DNA from 3 places in the Halobacillus sp. ACCC02827 genome. Region 3 is predicted to be linked to each of the others. Evidence: riboswitches for the same ligand, from Rfam matches in the RefSeq annotation. Region 3 holds a riboswitch; each other region holds the start of a gene.
The links. Region 3 has a riboswitch for S-adenosylmethionine ahead of QRD89_RS08760 (phosphoadenylyl-sulfate reductase). Riboswitches for the same ligand answer to the same signal wherever they lie in the genome.
Positions count from the first base shown of each region.

Region 1: linked by a shared signal. The riboswitch ahead of QRD89_RS01350 (methionine biosynthesis PLP-dependent protein) and the one ahead of QRD89_RS08760 (phosphoadenylyl-sulfate reductase) in region 3 are both predicted to bind S-adenosylmethionine.
Region 2: linked by a shared signal. The riboswitch ahead of metK (methionine adenosyltransferase) and the one ahead of QRD89_RS08760 (phosphoadenylyl-sulfate reductase) in region 3 are both predicted to bind S-adenosylmethionine.

Region 1 is NZ_CP128168.1:237,762-244,749, forward strand. It holds gene metH (methionine synthase) at 1-111, opposite strand, end outside; gene QRD89_RS01340 (bifunctional homocysteine S-methyltransferase/methylenetetrahydrofolate reductase) at 92-1,951, opposite strand; gene metC (cystathionine beta-lyase) at 1,938-3,134, opposite strand; gene QRD89_RS01350 (methionine biosynthesis PLP-dependent protein) at 3,131-4,249, opposite strand; SAM riboswitch class I at 4,334-4,444, opposite strand; gene QRD89_RS01355 (DUF4385 domain-containing protein) at 4,531-4,977, opposite strand; gene glsA (glutaminase A) at 4,967-5,938, opposite strand; gene QRD89_RS01365 (cytochrome d ubiquinol oxidase subunit II) at 6,026-6,988, opposite strand, start outside.
Region 2 is NZ_CP128168.1:2,524,536-2,531,523, reverse strand. It holds gene menC (o-succinylbenzoate synthase) at 1-670, shown strand, start outside; gene QRD89_RS13410 (hypothetical protein) at 740-1,051, shown strand; gene ytkD (RNA deprotection pyrophosphohydrolase) at 1,248-1,715, shown strand; gene pckA (phosphoenolpyruvate carboxykinase (ATP)) at 1,763-3,352, opposite strand; SAM riboswitch class I at 3,670-3,784, shown strand; gene metK (methionine adenosyltransferase) at 3,999-5,195, shown strand; gene QRD89_RS13390 (gamma carbonic anhydrase) at 5,233-5,751, opposite strand; gene QRD89_RS13385 (alpha/beta hydrolase) at 5,812-6,591, shown strand; gene tbcS (tetraprenyl-beta-curcumene synthase) at 6,608-6,988, shown strand, end outside.
Region 3 is NZ_CP128168.1:1,635,385-1,642,372, forward strand. It holds gene QRD89_RS08745 (Asp23/Gls24 family envelope stress response protein) at 1-261, shown strand, start outside; gene QRD89_RS08750 (DAK2 domain-containing protein) at 294-1,958, shown strand; gene QRD89_RS08755 (sulfite exporter TauE/SafE family protein) at 2,048-2,920, opposite strand; SAM riboswitch class I at 3,060-3,155, opposite strand; SAM riboswitch class I at 3,321-3,438, shown strand; gene QRD89_RS08760 (phosphoadenylyl-sulfate reductase) at 3,517-4,245, shown strand; gene sat (sulfate adenylyltransferase) at 4,276-5,421, shown strand; gene cysC (adenylyl-sulfate kinase) at 5,427-6,035, shown strand; gene cobA (uroporphyrinogen-III C-methyltransferase) at 6,036-6,815, shown strand; gene QRD89_RS08780 (sirohydrochlorin chelatase) at 6,833-6,988, shown strand, end outside.

The DNA of each region.
Region 1 (6,988 bases), 1.4 Mb from region 3:
TCCGCCAAAGTCTTCTGCGGATAAATCAGCATCTTGAATCATTGTGCCCATGGCTCCATCAAGAATCAGGATGCGTTTCTCCAACTGTTGTTCAAACCAAGTGGATGCCATCAGTGACCTTCCTTTCCCGTTGTGCGGTCTTTTCTTTAATGTAATTCGTTAATTCTACAGTCATTTCGTAGCGCAGAAATGGAGTAATTAAATAAATGCCGTTAAACAAATCCATAGCGGTGTCTATTAATGATTTTGCAATGCTGATGCCTTCGGCCTGAGCTTGTGTTTTGTCGGTTCCTGCTTGTTCCATTCTCGCAAGAATTTCAGGAGAAAGCTGAATTCCAGGCACTTCATTATGAAGGAATTCGGCATTCCGGGCGCTTGTTAACGGCATGATACCGATGTAGATGGGAGCTTCAATATGTTTCGTTGCTTCATAAACTTCTACGATCTGCTTATGATTGAATACAGGCTGGCTGATGAAGTAGTCTGCACCGTATTTCATTTTCTTTTCCATTCTTCCGACTGCCCTGTTCAAGTTCCGTACGTTCGGGTTGAAGGCTGCAGCGACAGAGAAGGAAGTACGTTCTCCAAGAGACTTACCAGAAAAGGAGATCCCTTTGTTGAGCTGCTTGATGTAATGGATCAAGTCGAAGGACGATAAATCATAGACCGATGTTGCACCAGGGAAATCGCCGATTTTCGTAGGATCGCCTGTCACAGCAAGCAACTGCTGAATGCCGAGCGTATGCAGACCCATTAAGTGGGACTGGAGGCCGATCAGGTTCCGATCCCGGCAGGCGATATGGACGAGCGGATCAACGCCGTACTTGGTTTTGATAATCGATGCCATCGTGTCATTGCTGATCCTCGGTGATGCAAGGGAATTGTCAGCAAGCGTAATGGAGTCAACACCCGCATCCTGAAGCGCTTTTGCTCCTTCAAGGAACTTATCCGTGTTCAGTTTCTTAGGAGGATCGAGCTCGACAATGATGGACCTTCCTCTTTTGGCGCGTTCATGTAAATGCTCCAAGTTCTTTTCCGGTGAGGACAAGGATACACCGTGCCCTTGTTTAACAGGAACTTCCTTCTTTCGAATCGGCTCTTTCCCTTTTACTGCAGCTGCAATCGCCTCGATATGTTCAGGGGTTGTTCCGCAGCACCCTCCGATCAAACGGGCTCCTTGTTGGTAGAGGGACTTTGCGCTTTTCTCAAAGTAATTCGGATCGGTCGCATAGACCAATCTTCCATCCTGGAAAGCAGGGAGACTAGCGTTCGGGTAGGCGGACAGGACGGCCTTATCGGGAAGGGGAACGTCTTCCAAAGATTGAATCATGTGATAAGGACCGAGGCGGCAGTTCACCCCGATAATGTCAGCTCCCTGCTGTTCTAATTGCTGAAGGGCGTCGGATAAGGAGGTGCCTTCTTGGAGAACGCCGGCTTCATGCATGGACACCTGCGCAATAATAGGCAGATCGGTTTCTTTTCGTGCAATCTCCAGCACTGCCTTCAACTCTTCCAAGTCGTAATACGTCTCCAGGAGAAGGCCGTCCACTTCTTCAAACAATAAACAATAAAGCTGTTCGCGGAAGCTGCGTTTGATTTCTTCCAGGCTGAAGCTCTGCTTCTGGACACCACGTATGCCGCCGATCGTTCCGACCACATAGGTTCCTTCATGAGCCGCTTGTTTTGCAAGTCGTACGGCAGCAGTGTTAATCTCTTTTACTTGTTCCTGCAGCCCGTAGCGTGTCAGTTTAATATAGTTTGCTCCATAGGTATTTGTCTGAATAACATCTGCACCGGCATTCACATAGGCGCGGTGAACGTTTAGAACTTCTTCAGAATGAGAGAGGTTCAGTTCTTCGAAGCAGCGATCAATACCATAGGAGTAGAGGAGGGTGCCCATAGCACCATCACCGATCAATGTTTTGTTCTGTAATGCTTCACGTAAGTTCATGGCTCGGCCTCCCATTCGTAGTAAATGCATATGGTTGAATCTGTTTGAGTGCTTGATAGAAATCAGCCAGCAGCTCTTCCGGGTTTTCCAATCCGACGGATAGGCGGAGCAGTCCATCGGTGATGCCGCGCTTTTCCCGTTCTGCTTTCGGCATGGCAGCATGAGACATGCGTGCAGGATAGGAGAGAATTGATTCTACTGCTCCGAGGCTCACCGCAAAGACAGGGATTTGTACCGCTTTGGTGAATTGTCGGACCGCATCTTCATCTCTTAATCGAAAAGAAAGTACCGCTCCCGCACCATCCGCTTGGTAGGAGTGGGTGGAACTGCCCGGATGACAGGAGAACCCTGGATAGTACACTTCTTCAATCAACGGATGCTTCTGCAGCTGCTCTGCAATTAGTTCCGCCGAGCGGGAAGACTGGGTGAGTCGTGTGTGCAGCGTCTTAAGGCCGCGAAGCACGAGCCAACAATCGTGTGCGCCCAAGATCGATCCGAATGAATTCTGCAAAAATCCTAAACGTTCAGCAATTTCAGGGCAGCCGGTAACAGCGAGACCAGCTACGACGTCACTGTGGCCTGCAATAAATTTTGTAGCGCTGTGAAGGACAAGATCGGCACCTAATTCTAACGGCCGCTGGAGGGCCGGTGTCATGAAGGTGTTGTCTACAAACGTCCAACATTCATTGGCTTTTGCGAGCTTCGTTACCGCCTGTATATCAGTGATCTTTAAGGTGGGATTGGATGGTGTCTCAATATAAAGAACCTTCGTGTTCGGTTGGATGGCTCGTGCCACTGCATCCAAGTCTGTCATATCGACAAATGTGTGATCGATCCCAAATCGATCGAGCACGTTGGTGACCATGCGGAACGTACCCCCGTACACATCTTCTGTAATGACGATGTGATCCCCTTGCGATAAAAGCATGAAAGAGGTGGAAATAGCGGCCATGCCGGATGCGAAGGCGAAGCCGTTGGTGCCGCTCTCCAGCCCGGCGATCGTGTCTTCCAAGGCTTTTCGTGTCGGATTGCCGGAACGACTGTAATCATAGTCGCCCGGTTGATCGAAATCCTGCTGGTGGAACGTGGATGCTTGGTTAATTGGAACACTGACGGCACCTGTCTGCGGATCAAATTTATAATCGCTGTGCAGTAGACGGGTTTGAATGGAATGGTCGGTCATTGTACAATCTCCTCCTTCAGTAAGCTGCTCAAGGTCTGTTCCAAATCTTCCAGTAAATCATCGATGTGCTCAATTCCTACAGAGAACCGAAGCAGACGGTTGCATACTCCGTATCCCGTGCGGATTTCTTCCGGTATATCCGCATGCGTTTGTGTAGCCGGATACGTAATAAAGCTTTCAACCCCCCCGAGACTTTCTGCAAAACATATCAAGTTCAGGCTGCGCAGAAACGGGTCGATCCACTGCTCATGCTGCAGACGGAAAGAAATCATTCCGCCTCGCCCCGGATAGAAGACGTCTGTTACCGCCGGATGCTCTTTTAAATAATCCACAACAGCTTTCGCGTTTGTTTCATGCTGCCTCATTCGCAGCGGAAGGGTCTTCATTCCGCGCATAAGCAGCCACGAATCAAGTGGGGAAAGGACGGCGCCGGATGTATTCTGATGGAACTCCAGCGTTTCATTGACCTGTTTTCCTTTACTGACAAGAATACCTGCAAGTACGTCGTTGTGACCCGCTAGATATTTGGTTGCGCTGTGGATGACGACATCCGCCCCTTCTTCCAGCGGTTTTTGCAGGACGGGAGTATAGAGCGTGTTATCGACAAGCAAAAGCAGGTCGTGTGCTTTTGCCAGTTTAGATACCTCTCGGATATCTGTCGTATGCATTAGTGGATTTGTCGGTGTTTCAATGTAAATCGCTTTGGTCTGATCGTTGATGTAAGCAGTCAAATTATCCAGCTCTTTGCTGTCACAGTAGTGGAAATTCAGGCCGTAGCGTTCTTTCATATGCTCGAAGAGTCGGTATGTCCCGCCGTATAGATCTTCTGAAACGATAATTTCGTCCCCTTGCTTAAATAGAGAAAGGGCCGTTTGGATGGCAGCCATTCCGGAACTGAAGGCGAACCCGGCTTCGCCGCCTTCGATATCAGCAATGGACTTCTCCAGAGCCTGCCTGGTCGGGTTTCCTGTCCGGGTATAATCGAAGCCTGTGGATTCCCCTAAGCCGGGATGACGGTATGCGGTAGAGAAATAAACAGGGGGATTTATCGCGCCTGTGGGCTCTTCTTTCTGGTTTCCAGTTTGGACGAATTTAGTATCAGTGTGCGGACACATGTGAACATTCCTCATTTCTAGTAATCTTGTATATAAATAAAAAAAGCCTTCTTAGATAAGAAGACTTTGACGTTTCCGTTCTTCTTCTTATCTTCCAAGTTGAATAGACAACTTGCTGGAGTTAGCACCTTTCTGGTTAGACCAGGGGTTGCTGAGGCTTCACAGGGCCAGTCCCTCTGCCTCTCTTGATAAGAGATTCAATTGTATAAATGTAAATGTTGTTGACTACTTTACACTACTCAGAAACTTTTGACAATATACCTTGTAGAAATTTTTTACTTTTATCCGTATTTTTCTTGGTGTCTCTTTTTTTGCTTCAGATACTCTTCATCTTCACGCACCAGCTTCCATTTTTCTTCAAAGATGCGTGCCGATTCCGCTTTTTCTTCATCGATCTGCCGTTCGTTCACCTTACCGTCATCGCCGTACTTTTTTCCGCCTTTATAATTGGCGTATCGTCTGGAGCGTGTGTATCCCATCTGGAGGAATTTACGGGCCATATCCATACCTACAATATCTTCTGCTTTCTTATATTCAAGGAATTGCTCATATATCTTCTCGGAAGATTCTTTAGCAATTTCCGGTGTTTTGAATCGCCAATTCGGCAGGATCTCACTCTTGTAAGGCTCGACAAGGAGGACCCCCTGCTCTCCTTTACCGACCCGGTACTTTTCCGGGTTTTCTTTGAAATTGATATGGTCGAAATCAAGATCGTAGTCAAACGCCATTATGTTCCTCCTCTGCATCTGTATTTTCCACCCCGAACATATTTAAGCCGAGATCTTTGGACAATTTTTTGATTAAGGCTCCGCCGGCTGTGCTGTTCCCCTTCTTATCAATGGCAGGCCCGACGACACCGATTCCCATCCGGCCGGGGACGGAACCGATGATGCTGCCGGATACACCGCTTTTGCAGGGGAACCCTGCTTCTACTGCATAGTGGCCGGATGAATTGTACATGCCGGAAGTCATCATGATCGCCTTCACAGTCCGAAGATGGTGGGGTGGGATCAGCCGCTCTCCGCTTGCGGGGTCTTCGCCGCCTTTTGCCAGAAAGAGTCCTACCTTCGCGAAGTCTGTACAGCACATCATGACTGCATTCATTCGGAAGTAAAGGTCGAGTGCTTCTTCTACATCTGTCACGAGTGTCCCGTTGCTTTGCATAAAGTATGCGAGAGATCGGTTTCTTGCTCCGTTGCCTATTTCTGCTTCGTAGACTTCTTCACTCATCTCCAGCTGATCATTACTTGTGATGCGGCGAAGGAAAGTAAGGTACCGGTCGAAGCGGGTTTCCGTATTCTGCCCCTTAATGAGAGAGGCGACAGCAATAGCTCCTGCGTTGATCATAGGATTAAACGGTTTGTGGGTCACATGTGATTCCAGTTGACTGATCGAGTTGAAGAAATCACCCATCGGTTCCATTCCTACGGTTTGGAAGACGCGGTCTTTCCCGAAATCCTGGAGGGCAAGCATGAGGCCGATGATTTTGGAAGTGCTCTGCATAGGAATGTGCTGATTGTCTCCACCGGCGGAATAGGACTCCCCGTGTGTTGTGAGGATGGAAACACTTAAGTGATCTTTGATTGTTTCATCGAAATGAGGAATGGTCATATTGACATTTCCATGGGAAGCGTACGGTTTGCTGTCTTCGATTGCTTCCTCTAAGTATTGATTGGTCAACTTCTTCATAGTTTCACCTCTCTTTGTCTCTATGTACCCCGTACGGTCCTAAGGATAACGATATAAAAAAGAACGGCAGCTTAAGCTGCCGCTCTTCTATTCCTGTTTCAAGTAACGGCGGTCTTTCAGGAACAAGCGCCAGAACAGGATGAAAGCAGGAATCAGAATTCCGAATCCAATACCGTAGACGACAAGCATCTGATAGAAGATGTCCGGATTTGTGAATCCTTCTTCTATAGTCAAATCAGGATAAATCAGATAGGGGAGGTGCGCATTGCCATAGGCATAGATAGCGATGCCGTATTGAATGATGATCGCAAGGACGGCAAGTCGTGATCGTCCACGCTGTCCATTCTTCCGGCGGATGAACAAAAATGTATAGCCGATCAGGAAGAAAAGAACAGATAATCCGAACGTAAACCAGTTCGCCTGGATATTGTCAACGATCCATGCCGCCTCTTCCGGGAAGGTACCGATGGTCAACATGGCCACGGCAATACTGACCGGTCCAAGCCAAATGGCATGCTTCCGGAACGTGTGATACGCCTTCCAATCGTCTGCCTCTTTTGCATAATCCATCAAGAAGACGGCCGAGATGAATAATTCGGTCGTCAACCCGAAAGCGATATGCATATATAAAGTAGGGTGGGACAGAAGCTCTCCATAATGGAGGCGGGGGTAATCATTATCGAAGTCGATGAATCCTCCTAATGTGATAGGGAGGATACTGACGAGCAGCGCAGGAATGATCAACCCTGTGAATCCCGATGTGATACGAAGCGTATTCTTAAATCGATCGGTATGGTGCTGAAAAACCATGAACGTCGTTCGGATGGTCAAGAGCAAAATACCCAGAGCGACCGGGACGAGCAGAATACTTCCTAAGAGCGTCGTTGCAAATGGGAAGAAGGTTACAACGGAGACAACGAAAATGACGAGAAAAACGTTGGTTACTTCCCATGTCGGTGATAAGAACCGGTTGGCAATCTGAGAGGCGCCGGTTTGCCTGCTCTTACTGTAAATCATTCCCCAGAAACCGGCCCCGAAGTCGAGGGAACC
Region 2 (6,988 bases), 890 kb from region 3:
AGAAGTGGAGGCACTGAAGCTGGAGGGGTACGAACGATACAAGTTAAAGGTGAGGAAAGGCTGCGAGAAAGAAACAATTGAAGCACTTAGAAAGATAGCGCCGGATCTTCCGGTAATGATTGATGCCAACGGTCAATATGGACCGGATGACTTTCACAGACTTCAAGAGATGGATGAATATGGTCTTATGATGATTGAGCAGCCGTTCCAACCCGCCGACTTCTTTTATCATAAAGAACTGCAGGCGACAATGCGGACACCCCTGTGTCTCGATGAATCAATCATGTCTTTTCATGATGCTGTCCAGGGTGTAGAGCTCGAGTCCTGCCGCATCGTGAATGTGAAAATAAGCAGGGTGGGCGGCTTGACCGAAGCAAAGGCAATCCATGATTTCTGCGAGCGTCGGGGAGTACCTGTTTGGTGCGGGGGGATGGTCGAATCCGGTGTATCCAAAGCACACAACCTTGCGCTTGCAACACTTCCTAATTTCACTATCCCGGGTGATTTATCCAGCTCCACACGGTATTTCGAAAGAGATATTGTGCAACCACCAATTATCATGGATCGGGGAGAAATCCGTGTGCCGGAGGGCCCTGGAATTGGAATAGACGTCGACAGGGAATACCTTGAATTCGTTACTAATCACTCTTATGAAGCTAAGGCAACTTAACCACCCCGGGGATTTTCGTAATAACTTCGTCCTTCTTCGACCACAATAAGAATATAAGGAGGGCGAAGGATGGACAGAAACAAGTATTATATCAATATTGGGACAAGGGAAATCTCCCTGAATCATGATGCGAACAACGATGATTTCATCATTTACGCGACAGAGGAAGAAGTGATCGGCCTTCGTGAAATCTTCGATGAAATCAATAATGCGGACAATCGGTCCTTCTATCGAGCGCATATCCCATTCATGCCTTACCATAAAGATGAGGATAATGATGAGACGGATGTGGACATGAAGAAGGCTTTCCAGCGCATTCATGAACTAGGTGATGATCAAACGAAAGATCACATCGTCCAGATGGGCGTGTTGGATCTTTGATGGAAAAAGCCCCTCCGTTAGACTGGAGCGGCTTTTTTGTATGAAATCCTTTGTTTAGAGGAGGATTTCAAAAGGAATAATACAAATAGCAGCAGAGTATCGAAACGCACCGGTTTGTATTTATACATCCTTATGGTACGATTTATACAGGTACCATCAAGAACGTATAACTAGGATTAAAGGCAGTGGAGCAAACATGAAAACATTTTATGATTTTTACCAGAACCCTGTTCGACTATCATTTGAGGATCATCCGTTCTCTGCAACTCCGAAGCATGTTTGGGTCATTTGCCGTTATAAGGACCAATGGCTTTTGACGAGACATAAGGATCGAGGGTTCGAATTTCCCGGAGGAAAAGTCGAAGAGGGCGAAACAGCAGATCAGGCAGCTGTGCGGGAAGTTCAGGAAGAGACAGGTGCGAGAATTAAAGAGTTGACGTATATCGGTCAATACCATGTGGATGGTAAAGGTGGCACGGTCATAAAGAACGTATATTATGCCGTCATATCTGAACTGGCCGATCAGGAACACTATTTTGAAACACACGGCCCTGTCTTATTCCGACATCTCCCAAAGAACATGAGAGTGAATGAGCGCTTCAGCTTTATGATGAAGGATGAAGTCCTTCCGGAATGCATGAAACGTATTCAGCGTCATATCTGAAGAATAAATATCCCCCACGTGACCACGTGGGGGATATTTTATGATGTTCAGCTATGATAGGAAGGTCCTGCTTTCCTAATTGCTTCGCTCGCATAAGTGAATTTCTCAAAGTTCTTATGGAACTTTTCGGCAAGCGCTTTAGCGCTCAGGTCGTAGGCCTCTTTATCTGTCCATGTCTTACGAGGTGACAATACCTCATCAGGGACACCAGGGCAGTGGGTGGGAACGTGTAAACCGAAGAAAGGATCTTTATACGTCTCCGCTGAGCTTAATTCTCCTTCCAACGCAGCGTGGATCATAGCTCTTGTGTAGCTTAACTTGATCCGCTGTCCTTCCCCGTAAGACCCTCCGGACCATCCTGTATTCACTAGATAGACGTCGGTCTGGAATTGATCAATTTTCTCGCCAAGCATTTCTGCATACTTAGATGGAGCCAAGGGAAGGAATGGAGAGCCGAAGCAGGCGGAGAATGTCGCCTGCGGTTCTGTAATTCCCCTTTCTGTACCTGCGAGTTTGCTGGTATATCCGCTCAGGAAGTGGTACATTGCCTGTTCCTTCGTCAACTTACTGATCGGAGGGAGAACGCCTGTAGCATCAGCGGTCAAGAAAATGATCGCATTTGGATGACCAGCTACACTGGGCTGTACAGTGTTGGATATATGTTCAAGCGGATAAGCCGCACGAGTGTTTTCTGTCAAACTTGTGTCGTCATAATCCGGTTCATGTGAGTCTGCGCTTAGTATGACATTCTCCAGAACCGATCCAAAATGAATCGCATCGTAAATTTGTGGTTCCTTTTCTTTAGAAAGGTTGATACACTTGGCGTAGCAACCGCCTTCAATATTGAAGACGCCGTAGTTCGACCACGCATGCTCGTCATCCCCGATCAAACGGCGGGAAGGATCTGCAGAAAGGGTAGTCTTGCCCGTTCCGGATAACCCGAAGAAAAGAGCGACATCGCCTTCTTTACCAACGTTCGCTGAACAGTGCATCGGCAGGATGTTTTTCTCCGGAAGAATATAGTTCATGACGGAGAAAATCGATTTTTTGATTTCCCCGGCATACTCGGTTCCGCCAATTAAGACGATACGGTGTTTGAAGGAAATCATGATGAACGCTTCTGAATTTGTCCCGTCCACTTCAGGATCAGCCTTGAAGGTCGGAGCGGATATAACCGTGAATTCCGCTTCATGATCTGCCACCTCTTCCGTATTTGGACGAATGAACATCTGTTTAGCGAAAAGATTGTGCCACGCAAACTCTGTCACGACTTGGATGGGAAGACGATACCGTGTTTCTGCGCCGGCAAACCCTTTGAAAACAAAGAGTTCTTCCCGCTTCTTTAAATACGTAAGAACTTTGTGGTAAAGCTGAACGAAAGTACTCTCGTCAATCGGCGTATTGATCGTACCCCAATCCACTTTTTGTTCGGACGTGTCGTCTTTGACGATGAATTTGTCTTTTGGTGATCTGCCGGTGTAAGTACCAGTAGTCGCTTGAATTGCACCTTTTTCTGTTAATGTGCCTTCGTTGCGAGAGAGGATCTTCTCCACCAAGTGCGGAACGGAAAGTTGGTGATGGACATTTTCTTGAGCTAGTAATAGGTTAAGTTCAGACATTTGGTTAATGGTACTCATATAAGTCGACCCGCCTTTGTCAAATAATTTAATCATCCTTAAGATGGAATTAGTATAACACATTCATTTTTATAGTCCATACTATTTGGTGAAATTGTTTCCAATATTTTGTGAACAAATATTGGCTTCTTGTTAAAATCCGGATGGTTTATTTCTATCTTATGTTTTTTCCGGTGTGAACGTTTATAAATGGAAAGAAAAGGTGGCGGGTCCTTGGTTTTGTAAGGATCCGTAAAAACCGTACCTGGTCGGGGATACGGGTGGAATCTGATTGACATGTTACATGGTTTTCGATACGATAACGAAGAACGGAAACTCTCTTATCCAGAGTTGGTGGAGGGACAGGCCCTTTGAAACCCAGCAACCGTCATGAGAATGGCATGGTGCTAACCTGAAGCAGGAAGGAACGAATTCCTTCTTGGACGATAAGAGCGAAAGGAAGCAGCCCCTTTCCTCGACATTAGGAAGGGTTTTTTCTTTTTATGGAGAAATATCCGAGCCGGAGGTCATCCGGTATAGATTCCTATATAAAGCTCTAATGGTTGTGGATGAAGCATGAACGAAGGAAACGTTTTTTCGTTTCTGCACATACTGGTAAAGAGTTCCGTCTAATACTTTGTACTTACAGAAGGAGGAGTTTTTCAGAATGCCTGCCAATCGCCGGTTATTCACATCAGAGTCAGTTACAGAAGGTCACCCCGATAAAATATGTGACCAGATTTCTGATGCCATTTTAGACGAAATTTTAAAAAATGACCCGAATGCTCGGGTTGCATGTGAGACAACAGTGACCACGGGACTTGTGCTCGTCTCAGGAGAGATCAGTACAAATACTTATGTAGACATCCCATCCATCGTTCGTCAAACAATTAAAGATATTGGATATACTCGAGCCAAATACGGCTTCGATGCGGATACGTGTGCCGTTCTGACTGCCATCGATGAGCAGTCCCCTGATATTGCAGGCGGAGTGGATGAAGCATTGGAATCCCGCGAGGGCAAGATGAGCGACGATGAGATTGAAGCGATCGGAGCTGGAGATCAGGGCTTAATGTTCGGTTTTGCTAATAATGAAACGAAAGAACTAATGCCTCTTCCTATTTCACTGGCACATAAACTGTCCAAGCGTCTTTCGGATGTCCGTAAAGACGGCACGCTGGATTACCTGCGCCCGGACGGGAAGACACAAGTGACCATCGAGTACGATGAGCTGGATAAACCTGTCCGCGTAGATACCATTGTCATTTCTACACAGCACGCGGAAGAAATTACATTGGAGCAGATTAAGAAAGATCTGCGCGACCATGTGATCGGTCCTGTTGTACCGGCGGAGCTCATTGATGAGCAGACGAAATACTTCATCAATCCGACAGGTCGTTTCGTTATCGGCGGTCCTCAAGGGGATGCCGGCTTGACGGGAAGAAAAATCATTGTGGATACGTATGGCGGATATGCCCGTCACGGCGGAGGTGCTTTCAGCGGGAAAGACGCGACGAAAGTGGACCGCTCTGCTGCTTATGCAGCCCGCTATGTTGCGAAGAACATCGTAGCTGCCGGACTTGCAGACGCTGTGGAAGTGCAGCTTGCGTATGCAATAGGTGTAGCGCAGCCGGTTTCTATTGCCATCAACTCGAATGGTACTGGCAAAGTATCGGAAGAGAAGCTGGTAGAAGCTGTGCGTGATCTGTTCGATCTGCGCCCTGCCGGTATTATCAAGATGCTGGATCTGCGTCGACCTATCTACCGTGATACGGCTGCTTATGGTCATTTCGGCCGCACGGATATTGAGTTCCCTTGGGAGCGGACGGACAAAGCAGAACAATTAAAATCTCGTTTCAATTAAGGACAAAAAAAGTACCCGCAAGGGTACTTTTTTGTTTTTAATCTTTTTCTTGCTGCTGTTTATAATAGTTTCCTTTCTCTATGTAAGTGGTTCTTATCCTTTCCAACTCTTGATAGTCATGCTCGTTCAGTTCCCGAACTACTTTCGCGGGCCGGCCGAAAGCGAGCGTCCTTGGAGGGATAACTTTTCCCGGCGGGACGAGGCTCCCAGCGCCGATGAAAGCTTCTTCTCCAATTATCGCTCCATCGAGTATGAGGGACCCCATACCGATCAGCGCGTTTTTCTTAATGTGTGCGGAATGCAGGGTCACTTGATGACCGACCGTCACGCCATCTTCAAGGATCAGTGGTTGACCCGGGCTTTGATGAAGCATACTGAGATCCTGTACATTTGTATTCCTGCCGATATGTACCGGAGCTACATCCCCGCGGATGACGGTTTTAAACCAGATGCTTGCTCCTTCATCGATAAAAACATCTCCTGTAATAACGGCATCATCAGCGATGTAAGCCGTCGGGTGTATAGACGGGCGCTTTCCTTTATATTCGCAAATCATAGTAAACCCCCTTATAATATTAGTTAAGGATAGTATAGCAGATGGAACGGGGGATAGACTGTGAATAAAAAGCAATCTCCAGCATCAGACGGCACTATCATTATCGTCCACGGAGCATTTGAACATGGTGGAAGATATGAGCGGTTGGCGGATCGGCTTCATAAAGATGGTTTCGATGTTATATACGGCGATCTGCCTGGCCAGGGAAATTCACCCGGAAGGAAAGGTCATATCCATTCCTTTGAGGAGTACATAAAGACAGTAGAGGGCTGGATCGGGGAAGCGGATCCCGATAAAAAAATATTTCTGCTCGGTCATAGTATGGGTGGTCTTGTAACGGTGCGGGTAATGGAACAGCTGCAACAGAAAATGGATGGTATCATCCTCTCGTCTCCTGCATTGGCTATTAAAGGCAGTGTAAGTGCGCCTGTGGAATGGTTGTCCTACCTATTGAATATCATAGCGCCCTCTTTACGTATGGATGCCAACCAAGACCCTTCATTGATTACAAGGGATACCGTGAAAGTCGAACAGTTTCGTAAAGATCCACTTGTCCTTAAGAAAGTCTCTGTGCGTTGGTACCGGGAGTTTCAACGTGCTTCCCGTCTGGCTTTCCGGGACGTCAACCAGTTTCCGGATGTACCTCTTCTTGTCTTGCAGGCGGGACGTGACGAACTGGTAGTGGCGGAAAAAACGGCAGAATGGTTTCATATAGTGGATGCTAAAGAAAAAACATACAAAGAATGGCCGGAATTATACCATGAACTATTCAATGAGCCGGAGTGGGAAGATGTGTACCTTTATACACTTGGGTTTTTACAACAGCAACTCAAGAAATAGACAGGGAGGGAAACATATGAAAGCAAATGTACCGAGTAACGCCCTGCATCTCATGTACCACGTGTACAAAAATATCTTTCCTTCCGTTCATAGAGAATTGAACGTTTGGATTGATCGGGCGCGTCAAATACCAGATCCGGAATTAAGGATTCAGGCACTTGCCAGCATTGAAAGCAAAACGTTCCATTGTGAAGGCGGGGCGATTTATGCGGTGCTTGCAGGGGAGAGAAGGGACGAAGCGGTTCGTTTTATCGTAGCCTATCAAACCATTAGTGATTATCTTGATAACTTATGTGACAGAAGTACATCGATGGATCCGAAAGATTTCCGCATGCTCCATCAGGCGATGGCGGATGCGCTGACGCCAGGGAATGAAAGACAAGACTACTATAAATAT
Region 3 (6,988 bases):
GGCATGGCTTCGAAGAACCAGATACGGGACGGCCTGTCCGAAATGCTCCGTAAAGAAAACTTTTCCAAAGGGGTCGTTGTCAGACAGGACAAAGATCGCCTTCATATAGATATGTTTATCATCGTAAGTTATGGGACGAAGATTTCTGAGGTGGCTCATAACGTCCAATCTCAAGTGAAATACACACTGAACAAAACAGTCGGTTTGTCCGTTGACTCTGTGAACATCTTTATCCAGGGAGTCCGTGTGACAAGCGCATAAAGCAGCGGTTGCAGTCAAAGGAGGACGTAAGTGTGACGGTAGAAAAGCTAGACGGCAAAATGTTGGCCGAAATGATTTTACAGGGGGCGCATCATCTGAAGAGAAATTCCCAGATGATCGATGCCCTAAACGTATTTCCCGTACCAGACGGAGATACAGGAACGAACATGAACTTATCCATGACCTCCGGAGCGGAGGAAGTGAAAACCGTAGATCAAAATCATGCAGGGGCAGTGGCGAAAGCACTGTCCAAGGGACTGCTTATGGGCGCCCGTGGGAATTCCGGTGTCATCCTTTCTCAAATCTTCCGTGGTTTCTCAAAAGTTAATGAAGATAAGGAAACGTTGACAACGAAAGATTTCTCGGCGGCTCTTGAAGGCGGCGTGGATACAGCCTATAAAGCGGTTATGAAACCGGTAGAAGGAACAATTCTTACCGTAGCCCGTGAAACAGCGGAAGGTTCGGTGGAAGCTGCAGAAAAGCACACGGCTTTCATTCCGTTTATGGAAGAAGTGGTAAAAGCTGCGAAAGCATCGCTTAAACGGACCCCGGAACTGCTTCCTGTTTTAAAGGAAGTCGGAGTCGTGGACAGTGGCGGCCAGGGTCTTGTAACCATTTATGAAGGATTTCTTGCTTCCTTGAAAGGGGAAGAACTTCCGGCAGTTCAGGAAACCGTATCCATGGATGATATGGTCAATGCAGAACATCATAAATCTGCTCAGGATTTCATGAATACGGAAGATATCGAATACGGCTATTGCACGGAATTCATGGTGAAATTCGAAGAGGACAAGCTTGCGGAAAACCCTTATGATGAGGATGCATTCCGCAACCAGCTCAGCGAAATTGGTGATTCCCTCCTAGTCGTTTCCGATGAAGACTTAATTAAAGTGCATGTTCATGCCGAGTATCCCGGCGAAGCGATGACGCTCGGTCAGAAGTACGGCAGTCTCATTAACATGAAGATCGAGAATATGCGTGAACAGCATACATCTATTGTAGGAGACAAGAAAAAAGGCGCTAAGCAGGAAAAGAAAGCTCCATACGGTATCGTCACAGTAAGTATGGGGGAAGGGATCAGGAAATTGTTCGAAAGCCTCGGCGCGACAGTTGTCATCCAAGGTGGACAAACGATGAACCCTAGTACCCAGGATCTGTCGGAAGCGATCAAGGAAGCCCATGCAGACCGTGTGCTCATTCTCCCGAACAATAAGAATATTGTGATGGCGGCGGAACAGGCGGCCGAGCTTGCTGATGTGGAAGTAGCCGTTATTCCGACGAAGACCATTCCGCAGGGAATGAGTGCTCTTCTAGGATTTAATCCGGAAGCGGATCTTGACACGAATAAAGAGGAAATGAGCCAGCTGATGTCCGAAGTGAAAACCGGACAGGTTACGTATGCGGTACGGGATACCCAGATCGATGGACTAGCCATTGAAAAAGGCCATTTTATGGGGATCGCGGAAAGTAAAATACAAACAACGGCAAAAGAAGCGTTAGAGGCAGCGAAGGCTCTGCTTCGCGAGATGATCGATGAGGATGAAGATGAAATCCTGACCATTCTTACTGGTGAAGAAGTTGAAGAAGATGAAATTGGTCAGTTGGAAGCGTATATTGAAGATACGTTCGAAGATTTGGAAGTGGAAGTTCACACAGGTGGACAGCCGATTTATTCCTATATCTTCTCTATTGAATAAAATATAGAAAAAGAGATCAGAGCATACAGCTCTGATCTCTTTTTTTATATTATCATAAAAGCGTGCTGCTCAGGACAACACTGTTCCTGCTACCTGGTTGCCGGCTTAAGCCGGAAGTTTCTGCGGATGGACAAGAGAACCATGCAGATATAGGCAAGGACTAAAGCCGTGTAAATAATGGCGATGGAGGTGTCTCCAAGCTCTACTGTATTCAAAAGCGTTCGGATATTTGTCAAAACGATGAATCCACCGGCGAGGACACCTAATACGAGAGACGGCATTATTTTCACAAGCCAGGCAGCAAGGGGGGCCGCAATAACCCCGCCGATCACAAACGCAGATACGAGCAGCCAGCTGAATTGCTCCCAGCCAAGAAAGATAAGAAACCCGAGGGTCGCAGAAACAGTGACGATGAATTCGCTGGTATCTACCGTTCCAATCACTTTTCGGGGTTCAAGCTTCTGTCTTGCCAGGAGAACGGGCGTATTCACTGGTCCCCACCCGCCGCCGCCGACTGCATCAAGAAAACCTCCGATAAATCCAAGTGGAAACAAAAAGCTCTTTTTGAAAGGCCGCTTCTCCTGGCGCCGCTTCTGTCCCATGGTAAGGAAACGAATGATGATATAGATTCCTAATACGAGGAGGAAGAGTGATATGTAGGGTCGGATAATTTCTCCTGGAACCCAGCTTAACACAGCTGCACCGAGAAAAGCGCTGATGGCACCGGGAACAGCCAGAATAACGACGAGACGCTTATCGACATTCCCGAATTTATAGTGAGAGAAGCCGGAAGCGGCCGTCGTTGCCACTTGAGCCATATGAATGGATGCAGAAGCTACTGCCGGAGCAAGTCCATAGGCAAGCAGAATCGTTGAGGAAGTCAATCCGAAGCCCATGCCGAGAGCACCATCGACTAACTGAGCAAAAAATCCCACTAATGCGAAAACAATTAATTTATTCAATCCAACCTCTCCTTTTACCCTTTAATTCCAGCTCCCATATGGTGTATGATTAATCATATGAGAATACTTGGTTTTATGTGTGAAGAGGTTTTCTACAAAAATAAAAAAAACCTTCACACAGAAGAGGCTTTCGTTCCTCTCCTTATCTTTCAGACAATGTCTGCTGGATGGAGCACCTTTAAAAGGTTGCTGCGGGATCGTTGGACCAGTTTCCTCCCCCGGCTCTTCATAAGGATATAGTATCTTGCTTTGATTACTTACCAAATTAAAGCAGAGGGGGACCATTGTCAATATTAAAAACAGAAAAGTTGTAATTTTTAAAAAACCTGTTGACATATCTTAGAAAGAAGCCTACTATTTGAATCAATTAGTTTTTTTGAAATATCCAACCGACTAATTTTTCTTATCTAGAGAGGTGGAGGGACTGGCCCATCGAAGCCTCGGCAACGGGTCTAACCGTTAAAGTTAGACGCTGTGCCAATTCCAGCAGATGCTGAAAGCATTTGGAAAGATAAGAAGGACGTATCTTACTTTCAGACGCCCTTCTTCTTTTCCGGAAGAGGGGCGTTTTTATTTGGAGAAAGGCAGGCGAGTGTATGGGAAACTTACTTACGTACCAGCATTTTTCCGGTGATCCATTCAAAAATGATCAGCCAGAGGATGATACGAAAGGCGCGAGAAAGGTCATTCAATGGGCATACGACCAGTATGGTTCTGACGTGGTTTATGCGTGCAGCTTCGGCGCAGAAGGAATGGTACTCATCGATCTGATTTCGCAGGTCAAACCGGATGCGGATGTCGTTTTTCTCGACACAGGTCTTCACTTCCAGGAAACCTACGATTTGATTGATAAAGTGAAGAAGCGGTATCCGGCGCTTCATATTCATATGAAATTACCGGAGCTTACAGTGGAAGAACAGGCAGAAGAGCATGGTTCCGCTTTGTGGAAGAGACAGCCGGACCAGTGTTGTTACATCCGGAAGATCAAACCGTTGGAAGAGGCACTGTCCGGTGCGGTTGCCTGGCTTTCCGGCCTGCGCAGAGAACAGTCCCCGAGCAGAGCGAAGACGGATTTCATCAACAAAGATGAACGGTTTAAGTCCGTGAAAGTTTGTCCACTGATACATTGGACTTGGGACGACGTATGGCATTATATCCGACTAAATAGCTTGGATTACAATGCTTTGCATGACCAAAACTATCCAAGTGTAGGATGTATTCCTTGTACATCCCAGGCCGTCGGCGACGACCGCTCCGGCCGCTGGAAAGGATTTAATAAAACGGAGTGTGGTCTTCACACCCCGGGCCCATCAGAAACGAATTAATCGAAACGAACTAATAGGAGGATGTATGAAATGGCAGTCATTAAACCCCATGGAGGGAAGTTAATCAATAGATGGAACGAAACACCGGAGGATTTACCGAAGGACAGTATCGAACTGGATGGAATGGCTCTCAGTGACGTGGAGCTGATCGGTAACGGAGCATACAGTCCGCTGGAAGGGTTCCTGAACAAGGAAGACTATGAATCCGTCGTCGATACGATGCGTTTGAAAGACGGGACACCCTGGAGCATTCCGATTACGCTGCCTGTAAGTCAAGAGAAGGCAGAATCGTTAGGAAAAGAAGCCAAGCTTATCCATGATGGAACGGTGTACGGTGTGATTGAGATCGAAGACATCTTCAAACCTGACAAAGAAAAAGAAGCGCAAAAAGTATATTTAACTACGGACCTTGCTCACCCGGGTGTCAAAAAGTTGTTTGAACGCCCCGACTATTATGTATCCGGTACTATCCAGGTTTTTGCTTCGTCAGCAAAAGAACACGGAGAAGAGTTTTACCTCGATCCGAAAGAAACGAGAGCACTTTTCGAAAAGAACGGATGGAGGAAGGTTGTCGGTTTCCAAACAAGGAACCCTGTCCACCGCGCCCACGAATATATTCAAAAAGCGGCCTTGGAGACGGTTGACGGTTTATTCCTGAACCCGTTGGTGGGCGAGACGAAGAGCGATGACATACCAAGTGATGTTCGGATGAAGAGCTACCAGGTACTGCTTGATCATTACTATCCGAAGGACCGCGTGACCCTGGCCGTTTTCCGTGCAGCCATGCGCTACGCAGGTCCAAGGGAAGCGATCTTCCATGCCATCGTCCGTAAAAACTTCGGCTGCTCTCATTTCATCGTCGGCCGTGACCACGCTGGAGTAGGCGACTACTACGGAACGTATGACGCACAGAAGATATTCTCACACTACGGCGAAGGCGAACTTGATATTACTCCGATGTTCTTTGAACACAGTTTTTATTGTAAGGCATGTGAAGCGATGGCCTCTCACAAGACGTGCCCGCACGATAAGGAAAATCACGTCATCCTTTCCGGAACCAAAGTCCGTGAGCTGTTACGGAGCGGGGAGAAACCGCCGAAGACATTCAGCCGCCCGGAAGTTGTAGAAGTTCTGATTGAAGGGCTGCAGGCGAAAGCTGCAGACGTAAAGGGGTGAAGGGAATGGAACGGAATCTTACTTGGCACGAAGCATCTGTAAGTCAGGAATCCTACCGGAAGAAGAATGGACACCACAGTGGTGTCCTCTGGTTCACGGGACTTTCCGGTTCCGGCAAGTCCAGCATCGCCAATCAGCTGAACCATCTCCTGCATGAGCGTGGTGTTCATACGTATCTGCTTGATGGCGACAACATCCGTCACGGATTGAATGCGGATCTCGGTTTTTCTGAAGCGGATCGTACGGAAAATATTCGAAGGATTGGGGAAGTCGCAAAGTTGTTTGCTGATAGTGGGACGATTGTACTGACAGCATTTATCTCTCCGTTCAAGAGTGACAGGGAGCAGGTGCGCGCATCAATTCCAGAAGGGGACTTCCTTGAGGTTTATGTTGAGTGTCCATTGGAAGCTTGTGAAGCACGTGATCCTAAAGGGCTTTATAAAAAAGCCCGCTCCGGAGAGATCAAAGGCTTTACTGGAATCGATTCTCCATATGAAGCCCCCGAAACACCGGAAGCTGTTGTTTCCTCTCATCAATATGATATCGAAGCATGTGCCGAACAGCTGTTGCAGGTTTTGGAAGAAAAAGGGTGGATACCGAAGGGAGCATCATAGATGGCTAAGGTTTATATTGTCGGAGCAGGACCAGGTGATTATGATTTGATTACGGTCAAAGGGCTGAAAGCAATCCAGCAGGCGGACGTTATTCTGTATGACCGGCTCATCAATCAAGAATTACTCGATGAAGCCCCGGATCATGCGGAGCTTATATTCTGTGGGAAACGGCCGGATCATCACGCCTTGACACAATCAACAATCAATCATCTTTTGTGTAAATATGCGCTTCAGGGCAAAACAGTCACTCGATTGAAAGGCGGCGATCCGTTCGTATTCGGGCGCGGTGGAGAAGAGGCGGAAGAACTTTCCCGACGCCAGATCGCTTTTGAAATTGTTCCCGGAATTACCTCCGGTATCGCGGCTCCCGCTTATGCAGGCATACCTGTCACCCATCGGGAATACAGTTCTTCCGTAGCCTTCATCTCCGGGGTAAGTAAGCTTGGCATTGAAGAGGATGCTTATTGGGAACACGTAGCGAAAAGTATGGACACTCTTTGTATATACATGGGTGTGAAGAAGCTGCCGGATATCTGCGGAAAACTCGTGAAACATGGCAGAGGGCTCGATACTCCTGTCGCTCTCGTTCGATGGGGCACGACGGAACAGCAGGAAACCGTTACCGGGACGCTTGAGGATATCGTTGCTAAAGCTGCAGATATGAAGAACCCGGCGATGATCGTCGTTGGTGAAGTTGTGAAATTGCGTGAGCAGCTGCAGTGGTTTGAATCGATACAGCAGGAGGACCAGGTGGACATCGCAAAATCGATTGTCGGCTGAATGAAAGGGGGAGAAAGATGGACGCAGTTCTCTATGTCAGTCATGGAAGCAGAAAGAAAGAAGCAACAGAGCAGGCGCTTGATTTTTTGAGTAAAGTCCAGGAAGAGATCGGCATTCCCCTTTTCGAACGATGTTTTCTTGAATTAGCCGAACCAGACATTGAGGAAGGAATC